DNA from 2 places in the Shewanella sp. SP2S2-4 genome. Region 1 is predicted to be linked to the other one. Evidence: predicted binding sites of a transcription regulator. Region 1 holds the regulator's gene; the other holds the start of a gene.
What was found. Region 1 encodes sigma-54, which starts transcription at its own class of promoters, with help from an activator protein. Its sites were predicted from a motif close to GTTGGCACGNNNNTNGNNT; they were not measured.
Positions count from the first base shown of each region.

Region 2: the regulator sigma-54 is predicted to act here: its motif matches at 2,091-2,109, upstream of hmpA (NO-inducible flavohemoprotein).

Region 1 covers NZ_JAUOER010000011.1:29,090-35,352, reverse strand. The annotation lists gene lptA (lipopolysaccharide transport periplasmic protein LptA) at 1-266, shown strand, start outside; gene lptB (LPS export ABC transporter ATP-binding protein) at 263-994, shown strand; gene Q4Q54_RS10640 (RNA polymerase factor sigma-54) at 1,102-2,580, shown strand; gene hpf (ribosome hibernation promoting factor) at 2,609-2,896, shown strand; gene ptsN (PTS IIA-like nitrogen regulatory protein PtsN) at 2,899-3,342, shown strand; gene rapZ (RNase adapter RapZ) at 3,339-4,193, shown strand; gene Q4Q54_RS10620 (HPr family phosphocarrier protein) at 4,180-4,455, shown strand; gene mgtE (magnesium transporter) at 4,807-6,171, shown strand; gene Q4Q54_RS10610 (molybdate ABC transporter substrate-binding protein) at 6,251-6,263, opposite strand, start outside.
Region 2 covers NZ_JAUOER010000024.1:6,265-12,527, reverse strand. The annotation lists gene Q4Q54_RS16890 (16S rRNA pseudouridine(516) synthase) at 1-657, shown strand, start outside; gene hmpA (NO-inducible flavohemoprotein) at 822-2,015, opposite strand; gene Q4Q54_RS16880 (methyl-accepting chemotaxis protein) at 2,275-3,900, opposite strand; tRNA gene Q4Q54_RS16875 (tRNA-Leu) at 4,067-4,153, opposite strand; tRNA gene Q4Q54_RS16870 (tRNA-Leu) at 4,240-4,326, opposite strand; tRNA gene Q4Q54_RS16865 (tRNA-Phe) at 4,381-4,456, opposite strand; gene Q4Q54_RS16860 (outer membrane protein assembly factor BamD) at 4,686-5,447, opposite strand; gene rluD (23S rRNA pseudouridine(1911/1915/1917) synthase RluD) at 5,570-6,263, shown strand, end outside.

The DNA.
Region 1 (6,263 bases):
CAGCCTCGGCGAGCGCGAAAGAAATTCGTTACGATATGGCAAGCCGTACCCTGACACTGAAAGGCCAAGCTTCGTTAGATCAAGCGGGTAGCCAAGTGACGGGTAATTTGATCCGCTATAACATTATCCAGCAAAAATTGATTGCTGAGAGCACAGGTAGTGGTGACGATCGCGTGATCACTATTATTCAGCCTGAAAGCTATCAAGATGATGCCAAACCAGACGCGCCAGCGGATAAACCTGTGAAAAAGCAGGACTCTAAATGACCCAAATCACCCTAAGAGCACAAAATCTGGCAAAGAGTTATAAGAGTCGCCAAGTGGTTAAAGACGTCAGTCTAACGGTAAAGACAGGTCAAGTTGTTGGACTGCTCGGCCCGAACGGCGCGGGTAAAACCACCACCTTTTACATGGTCGTCGGTCTGGTTAAAAGCGATAAAGGCCACATCTTTATCGACGATGATGATTTAACCGCAGATCCTATGCACCTGCGCGCCCGCAAAGGCATAGGTTACTTGCCGCAGGAAGCCAGTATCTTCCGTAAGCTGACCGTCCATGACAACATCATGGCCGTACTGCAAACGCGCAAAGAATTAAAAAAAGAGCAAAGGGAAGAACAACTCGAGCATCTGCTCGAAGAATTCCACATCACCCACATCCGTGACAGCCAAGGCATGTCATTGTCGGGTGGCGAACGTCGCCGTGTCGAAATTGCACGGGCGTTAGCAGCAAATCCTAAGTTCATTTTGCTCGATGAACCCTTTGCTGGTGTCGATCCGATTTCGGTTATCGACATCAAAAAGATTATCGAACAGCTCAAAAGTCGTGGCCTTGGCGTGTTGATCACCGACCATAATGTTCGCGAGACATTAGATGTGTGTGAACATGCCTATATTGTGAGTCACGGAAACCTGATTGCCGAAGGAACACCTGCAGAGATCTTAGACAATCAGCAAGTTAGGGCTGTGTACTTAGGTGAACAATTCAGGCTATAGTTAATCAAGCGGAGCCAATGGAGGCAATTTGTGCCAGCATTGGGCTCCACTCAAGATGATAACAAGCGACCTCATCCAACAATAATAACGTAGGGATCAGCGGTAACATGAAAGCGTCACTCCAGCTCAAACTGGGTCAACAGTTAACCATGACGCCACAATTACAACAGGCCATTCGTCTGTTGCAACTGTCGTCATTAGAACTGCAGCAAGAGATCCAGCAAGCCTTAGATTCTAATCCCCTTCTCGAGCTGGAAGAGGATCAATTCGACGCCACTAAAGACCCTGTAAACCAAACGCTTTCCGATACGGATTTCAGTGAATCGAGCACTCTGCCGCCAGAGAAAGACAGCTCCACCATAGATACGGCAGAGTCGCTCACGAAAGAGTCCATGCCCGACGAACTGCCCATGGACACCACTTGGGATGAAGTGTTTACCGCCTCCCCCAATTCTGGCCCCGGCGGCAGTCGTGAAGACGATATGCCCTTCCAAGGTGAGACCAGTGAAGGCTTGTATGAACACTTAGAATGGCAAAAAAACCTCACGCCGTTTTCTGAAACCGATTTAGCCATTGCCACCGCCATTATTGATGCCATCGACGATCAAGGCTATCTCACCCAAAGTACTGACGAAATCCTCGAAGCCATGGGCAATTCGGAGGTCGAGCTCGACGAAGTCGAAGCCGTACTCAAGCGCATTCAACATTTTGATCCCATTGGTGTTGCCGCCCGCGATTTAAGCGAGTGCCTGTTGATCCAACTGTCGCATTTCGCCGCTGACACGCCCAACCTAGAAAACGCCCGCATGTTGATCAAAGATCATTTAGATCTGATCGCCGCCCGCGACTTTAGGCTGTTGATGCGTAAGACTAAATTAAAAGAGGATGAGTTAAGGGACGGCATCGCGCTTATCCAAACCCTCAATCCCCGCCCAGGTTTATTGATTACGCCCAACGATGACGAATACGTCATCCCGGATGTGTCAGTGTCGAAGAAAAATGGTCGCTGGGTGGTTGAGCTTAATCCTGACTGCATGCCAAAAATCAATGTAAACCAACATTATGCCTCGATGGCGCGCAGCACTAAAAGCCAAGCCGATAGCCAATTTATTCGTGGCCATCTACAAGAGGCTAAATGGTTTATCAAGAGTTTAGAGAGCCGTAATGATACCCTGTTGAAGGTGGCGAACTGTATCGTCCAATATCAGCAAGGTTTCTTTGAATACGGTGAAGAAGCCATGAAACCTATGGTGCTGAACGATATTGCCGAAGCGGTAGAAATGCATGAGTCGACCATCTCACGGGTGACTACCCAGAAATACATGCATACCCCTAAGGGACTTTTTGAACTAAAATACTTCTTCTCTAGCCACGTCGGTACTGACGATGGTGGGGAGTGCTCATCCACAGCAATCAGAGCCTTCATTAAGAAACTGGTTGCAGCGGAAAACCAGAAAAAACCATTGAGCGACAGTAAGATGGCGCAACTTCTGGCAGAACAAGGGATCAACGTAGCCCGCAGAACCATTGCGAAGTACCGAGAGGCTATGCTCATTCCGCCTTCTAATCAGCGTAAAAGTTTATAACCTACAGTGGATATCGGAGGACGTTTCTATGCAAATAAACCTGAGTGGACACCATGTCGAAATTACCGAATCGTTACGCGCATATGTAGAAGAAAAGTTTTCAAAACTTGAACGCCATTTCGAACAGATCAATAATGTGCACGTTGTGCTCAATGTCGAAAAAATGCAACAGATTGCCGAAGCGAGAATAAATCTTATCGGTGGTGAAGTTTTTGCTACTTCAGAGCATGCTGACATGTATGCCGCTATAGACGCCCTGATTGACAAGCTTGATCGTCAGGTTATTAAACACAAAGAGAAGTTAACAAAACACTAATAATGGAACTTTGTACCATACTGCGGCCGGAGTGCACTACCTGCGCCACTCCGGGCAGCAAGAAAAAGGTACTGGAACTCATCAGCGACTTAGTCGCTGCCCAGTACCCGACCCTCTCATCTCAAGAGATATTCGAAAGCCTAGTGGCGCGCGAAAAGATGGGGAGCACAGGTATAGGTAACGGCATCGCCATTCCACATGGTCGACTAGCCGATATAGATCAGCCCATTGCCATACTCATTAAGTGTGAAGAGCCGATAGCATTCGATGCTATCGATAAGCAACCTGTTGATATTTTATTTGCACTACTGGTGCCTGCAGACCAATGTCAGCAGCACTTAAGTACCTTGTCTTGCATGGCCGAAAAGCTGAGCGACAAGCAAATATTAAAGCAATTACGCAAGACGCATGATGAAACGGAACTCTATCAGGTAATCACTGGATGAAACTGGTCATAGTGTCGGGCCGCTCAGGCTCAGGCAAATCTGTCGCCCTAAGGGTACTCGAAGATCTCGGCTATTATTGTGTCGATAACCTTCCCTTGCCCTTAATCGGCACTTTGCTTGAGCAACTCAAAGGCAGTAACGATCTCGTCGCCATCAGTGTCGACGTGCGTAACATGCCTGAGCAGGACAAGGTCTTAGTGAAGCAACTCGCGAGCCTGCCTCCTGATACTGAGTTAACCAGCTTCTTCCTCAATTCCAGCGATAAAATTCTGCTCAAGCGTTACAGCGAAACCCGCCGTTTGCACCCTTTGTCGAAGAGCCAAGTCTCTTTGCAAGAAGCGATAAAACTGGAAGGGAAGCTGCTCGAGCCTATGTCAAAACTGGTCGATCACTACATAGATACGTCGAACCTGAATATCTATGATTTAAGCGACCAAGTCAGACAAATTCTGCTCGGCAGCGTCGATAAAGAGTTAGTGATCAACTTCGAGTCCTTTGGCTTTAAGCACGGTATGCCAACCGAAGCCGACTTTATGTTCGATGTACGCTTCCTGCCTAACCCACACTGGGAACTGGCGCTGCGTCCATTGACAGGCTTAGATGAACCCGTGGCTGAGTTCTTAAATCGTCAACCACTCGTGAATAAGTTCATCTGGCAAATCGAGAATTTACTGGAAACTTGGCTGCCGCATCTCGAACGCAACAATCGCAGTTATTTAACTGTGGCGATTGGCTGCACCGGTGGACAACACAGATCGGTTTACGTCGCAGAGCAATTGGCTAAACGCTTTAGTAACGGTAAACATAAAGTTTATGCCCGCCATCGAGAGCTGAATAATGCCAAAGCTTGAACGTCAGATCACCATCTGTAACAAACTGGGATTGCATGCCCGTGCCGCCACTAAGTTGGTGGTACTGGCATCCGAGTTTGATGCGACCATCACCTTAATACAAGGCGATAAACAGGCATCCGCAGCCAGCGTACTCGGCTTATTGATGCTTGAGACTGGCATGGGTAAAACCATTAAACTTATCGCCGAAGGCCCAGATGCTGAACCCGCTTTGGATGCCATTTGTGCCTTAATCGACGCTAAGTTTGACGAAGCCTGTTAGTTTGATTTCATACTCAGCGTTCCACACAGGCACTCAGATTAGTACACCTCACATTTAGCACTGCTGATTTGTGCAGTTCACATCTCGTTTCAAAAGCTTGCCATTCAACAGGGCGACACATTTGTCGCTCGACGACACGAACCATAGGCGATTACACTAGCGAGCATTACCGCTGACTCACCTTAGTCTTAGCCGCCTTAATCTATGCGTAAAACGCATGATCTATGCCAGAGCTCTCTATCTGTGACTGAAGCATAACTATCGTGAAGTCACCGCTAAGTCTAGCCCTGCGCCAAGCAGCGCACTCTCGAACCAATTTGCCGCACAGTGGCGGACAACCATGGAGGACAAATGCCCGTTGATAATTCAGAAAACGCTCACACCGGACATAGTCTCGACCAGTTAAACCAAGCGCTTAGCAGTGGCATGTTTGTACACGTGCGTAACATGCTGCAAAAAATGGCCGCCTCAGATATCGCGCTGATCTTAGAATCCTCACCACCCAGCGCCAGACAAGTGCTGTGGCAGCTTATCGATCAAGAACAAATAGGCGACATACTCGACGAGTTAAGCGAGGAACTCAAAGATCCGCTGATCCGCAGCATGAGTCCTGAGCGAGTTGCGAAAGCGACGGCGAGTATGGACACCGACGATCTGGCCTATATTCTACGTAGTCTTCCCGATGCCGTTTACAAGCAAGTGCTGCAGTCGATGACAGAACAAAACCGCCAGCGGGTAGAACAGGCCTTATCCTATCCCGATGAGACCGCCGGCAGCTTGATGAACACAGATACCGTTACTCTAAGACCCGATGTGAATATCGATGTGGTGCTGCGCTATCTTCGCCAAAGGGGCAACCTGCCAGACACCACAGATACCTTATATGTCGTCGATAAACAGGACAAAGTGCTCGGCGGTGTCAGGCTGGCAGATCTACTGACTTGCGCGCCAAGCACCACAATTCGCAATATAATGGATCCCAATATTCAAAGTATTCCTGTGAGCATGTCCGACAGCGAAGTCGCGCAGAAATTCGAACGCAATGACTGGGTATCGGCACCTGTCGTCGACAGTGATGGTAAGCTGCTCGGACGTATCACAATCGATGACGTAGTCGATGTTATCCGCGAAGATGCTGAACATTCCATGATGGGTATGGCGGGGATGGACGGAGATGAAGATACCTTTGGTCCTGTGCTAAAAAGTACCCTACGTCGCTCACTCTGGCTCACTATAAACTTATTTGCCGCCCTGCTCGCATCGTCGGTCAGCAATATGTTTGAAGGCACTATTGAGCAATTTGCCACTATCGCCATCCTAATGACGATTGTCCCTAGCATGGGCGGTGTTGCCGGTAATCAGACCTTAGCGCTCGTGATCCGCGGTATTGCTTTAGGCCATATCGGCCAAAGCAACGCCCGCTGGCTTATCGGTAAAGAGCTATCGATTGGTTTTCTCAATGGTTTGATGTGGTCGATTTTAGTCTTTGTCGCCGTGTGGCTATGGAAGGATGATATGGCACTGGCGGGCTTAATTGGTAGCGCCATGCTGATCAACATGACAGTAGCAGGGCTTGCAGGTGCGAGTATTCCATTGATTTTAAAAAGACTTAAAATCGATCCTGCCCTCGCTGGCGGTATGGTGCTCACTACAGTCACTGACGTGGTTGGCCTGTTCGCCTTCCTCGGGTTAGCGACGCTCTACCTGATGAACTAACGCTTTAACCGTTTGAGCTAATAACAAAAACGGCACCTCAAAGGTGCCGTTTTTTATCCCGCTGGAAAACTAAAGAAGGCTATTTTGCCGGA
Region 2 (6,263 bases), on a different contig from region 1:
ACTCACCGTAAAGCAGTGCGTGAACTGCTATTATCGGGCCGAGTGTGCGTCGATGGATTGATAGTGAAAGATATGGATAGGCAAGTGGATGAGTTTTCCCACATCCAACTCGATGAGCAAATACTGCAGGCTAATGTGCCCGTCTATGTGATGCTCCACAAGCCGATTGGAGTGGTGAGTGCTACCAAAGATACTCAGCATAAAACTGTGATTGATTTGCTTGATTGCGAAGCCCGTGATGAGTTGCATATCGCCGGCAGATTAGATTTAAACTCTTCGGGTTTGTTGTTATTGACCAATGACAGCCGCTGGTCTGATGCGCTGATGTCACCTACACACAAGGTCGACAAAGTGTATCGGGTTACCTTAGCTAATCCCATAACCGAAGAATACATCGCTGCATTTGCCGAAGGGATGTATTTTGGCTTTGAAGATATTACAACCCAACCCGCTAAGCTGGTTATCCTCGCTGATAACGTGGCTGAAGTGACTTTACATGAAGGTAAGTATCATCAAATCAAACGGATGTTTGGTCGGTTCCGCAATCCGGTTGTTGGCCTGCATCGATTATCGATAGGCGATATTGTGCTTGATGAAAAGTTGGCACCGGGTGAAAGTCGCGCACTGACTGCCGCTGAAGTGGCCTCTATCCGTTAAAAATGATGAACAGAAAAGTACATCAAGCATTCATCGTTCTTATCGTTATTGTTTGCCATGCTAACAATGAAAGCTAAGCATAAAAGCTAAGTACAAAAGCTAAGTGCAAATCTAAGCATTCAAACGGACCTGAGCGTGAATTTTCTCAAGTCCGTGCCATGCCATTAAAGATCGGCGTGGGGGCCGAACACTTCATAGTGCATGTTTTCAGCCGCGACACCCAGAGCGAGTAGTTGCTGCTTGATGGCGGACATGAATCCAAGGGGGCCGCAGAAATAATAACGTGCGTGTGGAAGCAGCAGTTCGGCGACTTTACTTAACTCCATTTGCCCTTCGAAATCATAATCTTCACCTAACGTATCGGTTGGGGCTGGCTCACGATACCAAACATGACTCGTCAGATTATGATGTTGTTGGCGCTTGGCGTGAATCGCCTGTTTGAAGCCGTGTACGGCGCCTTGCTCACAGGCATGCAGCCAAGTAATAGTGCTGGGATGTTGCAGCTTGAGTAATTGATTGAGCATACTTTTCATCGGTGTTTGGCCTACACCAGCTGAAATAAGTACTACGGGCGTGTCCGCCGCGACTTCTAGGGTAAAGTCCCCCGCGGGTGGCATTACCGCGATTTTGTCGCCGATGTGTATCGCATCATGCAGCAGGTTCGACACTTGTCCGCCGAGTTCGCGTTTCACACTGATGCGGTAGCTGGTGCCATTTGGTGCATCGGATAAGGAATATTGGCGGATTTCTTCATATGCCAAATTCGGGTGTGTTAGCTTCAAACTTAAATACTGACCAGGGATAAAATCTTTAACGGGCTTGCCATCTTCGGGCGTCAATATGAAGGAGGTGATGACTGCTGACTCGGTATTTTTCGCGCTAATGACAAACTGACGCTCACCCAACCAGCCACCATCTTGCTCTGCATGCGCTTGATAAATTTGTGCTTCTCGTTGAATAAAAATGTTGGCTAAAAACCCATAGGCCTGTGCCCAAGCTTCTAACACTTCTTCTGTTACCGCATCGCCCCCTATTTCTTTAAGCGTTGCCAATAAATGGCTGCCGACGATCGCATATTGCTCAGGTTTGATCAGAAATCCCGTATGTTTTTGGGCAATGCGCTCTACGGTTGAACTCAGTACCGCTAAGTTTTCGATATTTTTTGCATAGGCTGCGACGGCATTGAACAGGGCTACAGGCTGACCACCAGAATGTTGGTGCGCCAAATTGAACACATCTTTTAGTTCAGGATTATGTTTGAACATACGTTGATAAAAATGGGTCGTCAGCGCAGGGCCTGCAGATTCGAGTAAGGGAATAGTGCTCTTGATAACTTGGATTGTACGGCTGTCCAACATAGAAAATCCTTAACGTGTAAATATTATGAATGTTTAATGAGTTTAAAGATCTATTTGATTTGGATCAATAGAGATTATCGCTATCCGTGCTATCGATAACGAGGCTGAGTTCATTTGAAGTGTTCAATAAAAGGAGAAATTAAATCGAGAAATGATGAAACGGATATTTTATTTCAATGGGTTACAGATGATGTGAATAAAGGAGTTTGACTGCAACAGCAAAAATGGTTGCAGTCGTTTTGTGGTTGATTGAGTTAAATTAGAGCTTAAATGCGCTCACTTGATTGCGCATGCTGCTGGCAAGCTTAGTCAAATTAATCACAGATTCACTTAATTCAGCCGCCGAAGCCGTGGAATGCTCGGCGATATCGCTGATGGCAATAATGCTGCGATTAATACTCTCGGCAACGCTACTTTGTTCTTCAGCGGCGGTCGCAATGTGGGTATTCAGCTCGGTGATGCTGTCTACTGAGGTGACAATTTCTTTCAGCGCTTGACCCGCCTGATTGGCTTTATCGTTGGCATCATCTACTTGATTGATACCGATTTCCATGGCGCTGACGGCTTCTTTAACCCCTTGTTGTAGGGTGGCAATCATGGCCTCAATTTCTTGAGTCGATTTTTGGGTGCGTTGCGCTAGGGTGCGCACTTCATCGGCCACGACTGCAAAGCCGCGACCTTGCTCTCCCGCCCGTGCGGCTTCGATGGCGGCATTGAGTGCAAGTAAATTGGTTTGTTCGGCAATGCTCTTAATCACATCGAGTACGCGGCCGATGTTTTGGCTTTCATTAGATAAAAATCCAATGACCTGCGCCGTTTTTTGAATTTGATCAGAAAGCTGCGACATACTGCTAATCGATTGCATCACAATATTATTGCCGTTAGCGGCATAGGTATCGGCATCTTTGGCTGAATCCGCTGCGGCAGATGCGCTTTGGGCGACTTCGGCAACGGTGGCCGTCATCTCATTCATGGCCGTTGCAGTCTGCTCCGTTTCGGCTTGTTGCTGTTGCATCCGTTTATTGGTGGCTTGGGTGAAGCTACTTAACTCATTTGCCGAACTGTTGACCGTAGTTGCCGCCTCGGCAATGGAATGAAGAATGCCCCGTAAGTGTTCAATTACTTGGGTGAGGCTCGTGGATATTTGCCCTAGCTCATCGTGATTAAAAGTGGTGAATCTGACGGTGAGATCTGAGTCTTGATGGATCCTTTTCAGTTTACCGAGGATGTCATTAATGGGATTCATCACGCTGCGATTGACCCAGAGTCCAATCACAATACTGATGATCATGGCGGCACAGGCTAATGCCACAAAAATAGTGATTGAAGATTGATAAATGGCATTTACACGATCTTTTTCTTCGCCCGCTACGCGGATTTGCAGTGCAATCAGTTCAGATATTTGGTTGCTGATAGGATCGATCGCTTGGTACAGCGGCAGGATATTGGCTGAGAGTTGGCTTGAAACATCGCCGTTTAATCCTCTTAAGCGCGAGATCAGGGTATCAATCTGTTGATTCGCGGAGGAGAACAGCACTTCGGCTTGTTTTACGAGTCGGGATTCTTCTGAGGTAAGCTCGGTAGATAGGTATTTTTGCCAATGTTGAGTAATAGTCGATTTGGCACTGTCTAGCGTTTCAGCCGCTTGCGAGGCGGTGAAACCACCCGCGTTCGCCTTATTGACCGCATCGATAACATCGACCGCATACTTATCGGCAATCACTTTTAAGTCATCCAGCGGCACCACTCTGTCGTTATAGATGCGTTCAACACCCGACTCAATGTTGCCCATCATATTAATGGCGAGAAAACCAATCGTCAGTAACATTGCAAGGGGGACCAAAATACCGATAAACATTTTTTGTTTTATTTGTAGACCGTTCATATGGGATAGCCTCAGTGAACTAAAGAGTCCTTTAGGCAGAGCTCGAGCTATCCCTACGATGAGTCTGTAACATTAGGTATAGCAAATCAGCGGAAAGAGGGGAGAGTAACAGAGGATTTATTTTGTTTTAGATACAAAAAAGCCTCGCTAAGCGAGGTTTAAATGTTGGTACAGATGAGAGGACTTGAACCTCCACGCCCTTGCGAGCACCAGCACCTGAAGCTGGCGTGTCTACCAATTCCACCACATCTGCATGGCTATCCGAAATTTCATCGAATGAGTAATCTCAAAACCGAAGAAACAATCTTAATGCTTCGTTTCATTCGTTGAACTGCAATTTGGTACAGGTGAGAGGACTTGAACCTCCACGCCCTTGCGAGCACCAGCACCTGAAGCTGGCGTGTCTACCAATTCCACCACACCTGCACTGTACCTATTGCAGTTCTCTAACATTAGTCGCTGTAGCAACCAATTTAAAGATGGTGCCCGAACCCGGAATCGAACCAGGGACACGAGGATTTTCAATCCTCTGCTCTACCGACTGAGCTATTCGGGCGACGGGCGCAATTTAAAGGCTTTTCGGGTTTTGAGTCAATAGATTTTTACTAAATAACGTAAAAAGTGACTCGGTTGGATAAGATTTACACGAAAGTGTCATTTACGCTGCAAGTGGCGAGCTAAAAATAGTCAAACCACTATCCACGCTGGGGACTTAGCAATATCCAGTGATGGGTTAACTTGGGTAACAAAGCAAAAAAATGCCCCTATTAAAGGGGCATTCTCGGCTAGTTTGATAAGATTTCATTGTTTGGATAGTTAGCTTGCATTACCATGAGCACGTTTTGCTTCAGCTTGCTCTGACCTAATTCGCCATAAGCTTCTATCATTATCTCTAATGCCCGTTCATTTGAAGGGGTGCCAGGATATGTTTCCATTACAGATTGTGCTCGGATTGCTGCGGCGCTCCATGCATTCATCTTGAGATAATATTCGGCAACTTGGATTGAATATCTTGCTAAGCGATTCTTCAACGCTAACATGCGTTTTTGCGCATCGGCGGCATATTTGCTGTTAGGGTAAGTTTTGATAAGACGATCAAAATCTTTGAAAGCATCTTGAGCATTTTTAGGGTCACGATCGGTTCGGTCGATATTAAGCATATCGTGGAACAAGTAGTTGTCGGCTTGCATGTTCACTAAACCGCGCATATAGAACACATAGTCAATATCAGGGTGTGTAGGATTAAGACGGATAAATCTGTCTATGTTCGCAATCCCCGAAGCGACATCGTCCATTTTGTAGTAAGCATAAATCAGGTCTAACTGGACTTGAGTTTTGTGAGGTCCGAAGGGGAAGCGTGAGTCTAACGCCTCCAAAGAACGGACAGCTTTAGAGTAATTGCCAAGTTCCATAGAGGTTCTTGCCTGAGTGTAAAGCACATCAGGTGACGTTTTGGCGGCAATATCGTTATCATCAGGGCTGCTGCTACAGGCTGATAACGCTAGTGAAAATAGGACTAAGGTAACGCCTTTGGAAAATTTATACATACTTGAATTCAATTCTTTTTAAGTTGTAGTTAAGAATTTTTCCATTTCACTATAAAATAGAAAACATCCGATTGTAACAGATAGCACACATTTTTTGACCCCTAAATGGGGATACGGTTCCTATGACACAAGAGATTAATCTAAAAAGCGAGATTTCGGCAACACAAACTGGACTGAGATTAGATCAGGCCCTAGCAGAGTTGTTCCCAGATTACTCGCGCACGCGCATCAAGGAATGGATCCTATCTGATGCAGTTCATGTTGACGGCGTTGTCGTTAATAAGCCCCGCGAGAAAGTTTATGAGCTGCAACAGATACTCATAGACGCCACTCTCGAAGAAGAAGTCCATGCCGCGGCGCAGGCCATTGATCTGGATATCGTCTATGAAGATGACGACATCATCGTGATCAACAAGCAAGCTGGATTGGTGGTTCACCCAGGTGCTGGCAATGCCGATGGCACTTTGATGAATGCACTATTGCACCATTGTCCTGATATTGAGCATGTGCCACGTGCAGGTATTGTGCATCGTCTGGACAAAGATACAACAGGTTTGATGGTCGTTGCCAAAACCGTTGAAGCGCAAACGCATTTAGTTGCCGCTTTGCAGGCCCGTGAAATCACTCGTGAATACGAAGCGATTGTTATGGGGACTATGACAGGTGGCGGTACAGTGGATGAGCCTATTGGTCGCCATCTTACCAAACGTACTCACATGGCCGTGCTGCACTCAGGTAAACCTGCGGTGACGCATTACCGTGTTGCGGAAAAATTCCGTAACCACACGCGTCTGAGATTACGTCTAGAATCTGGCC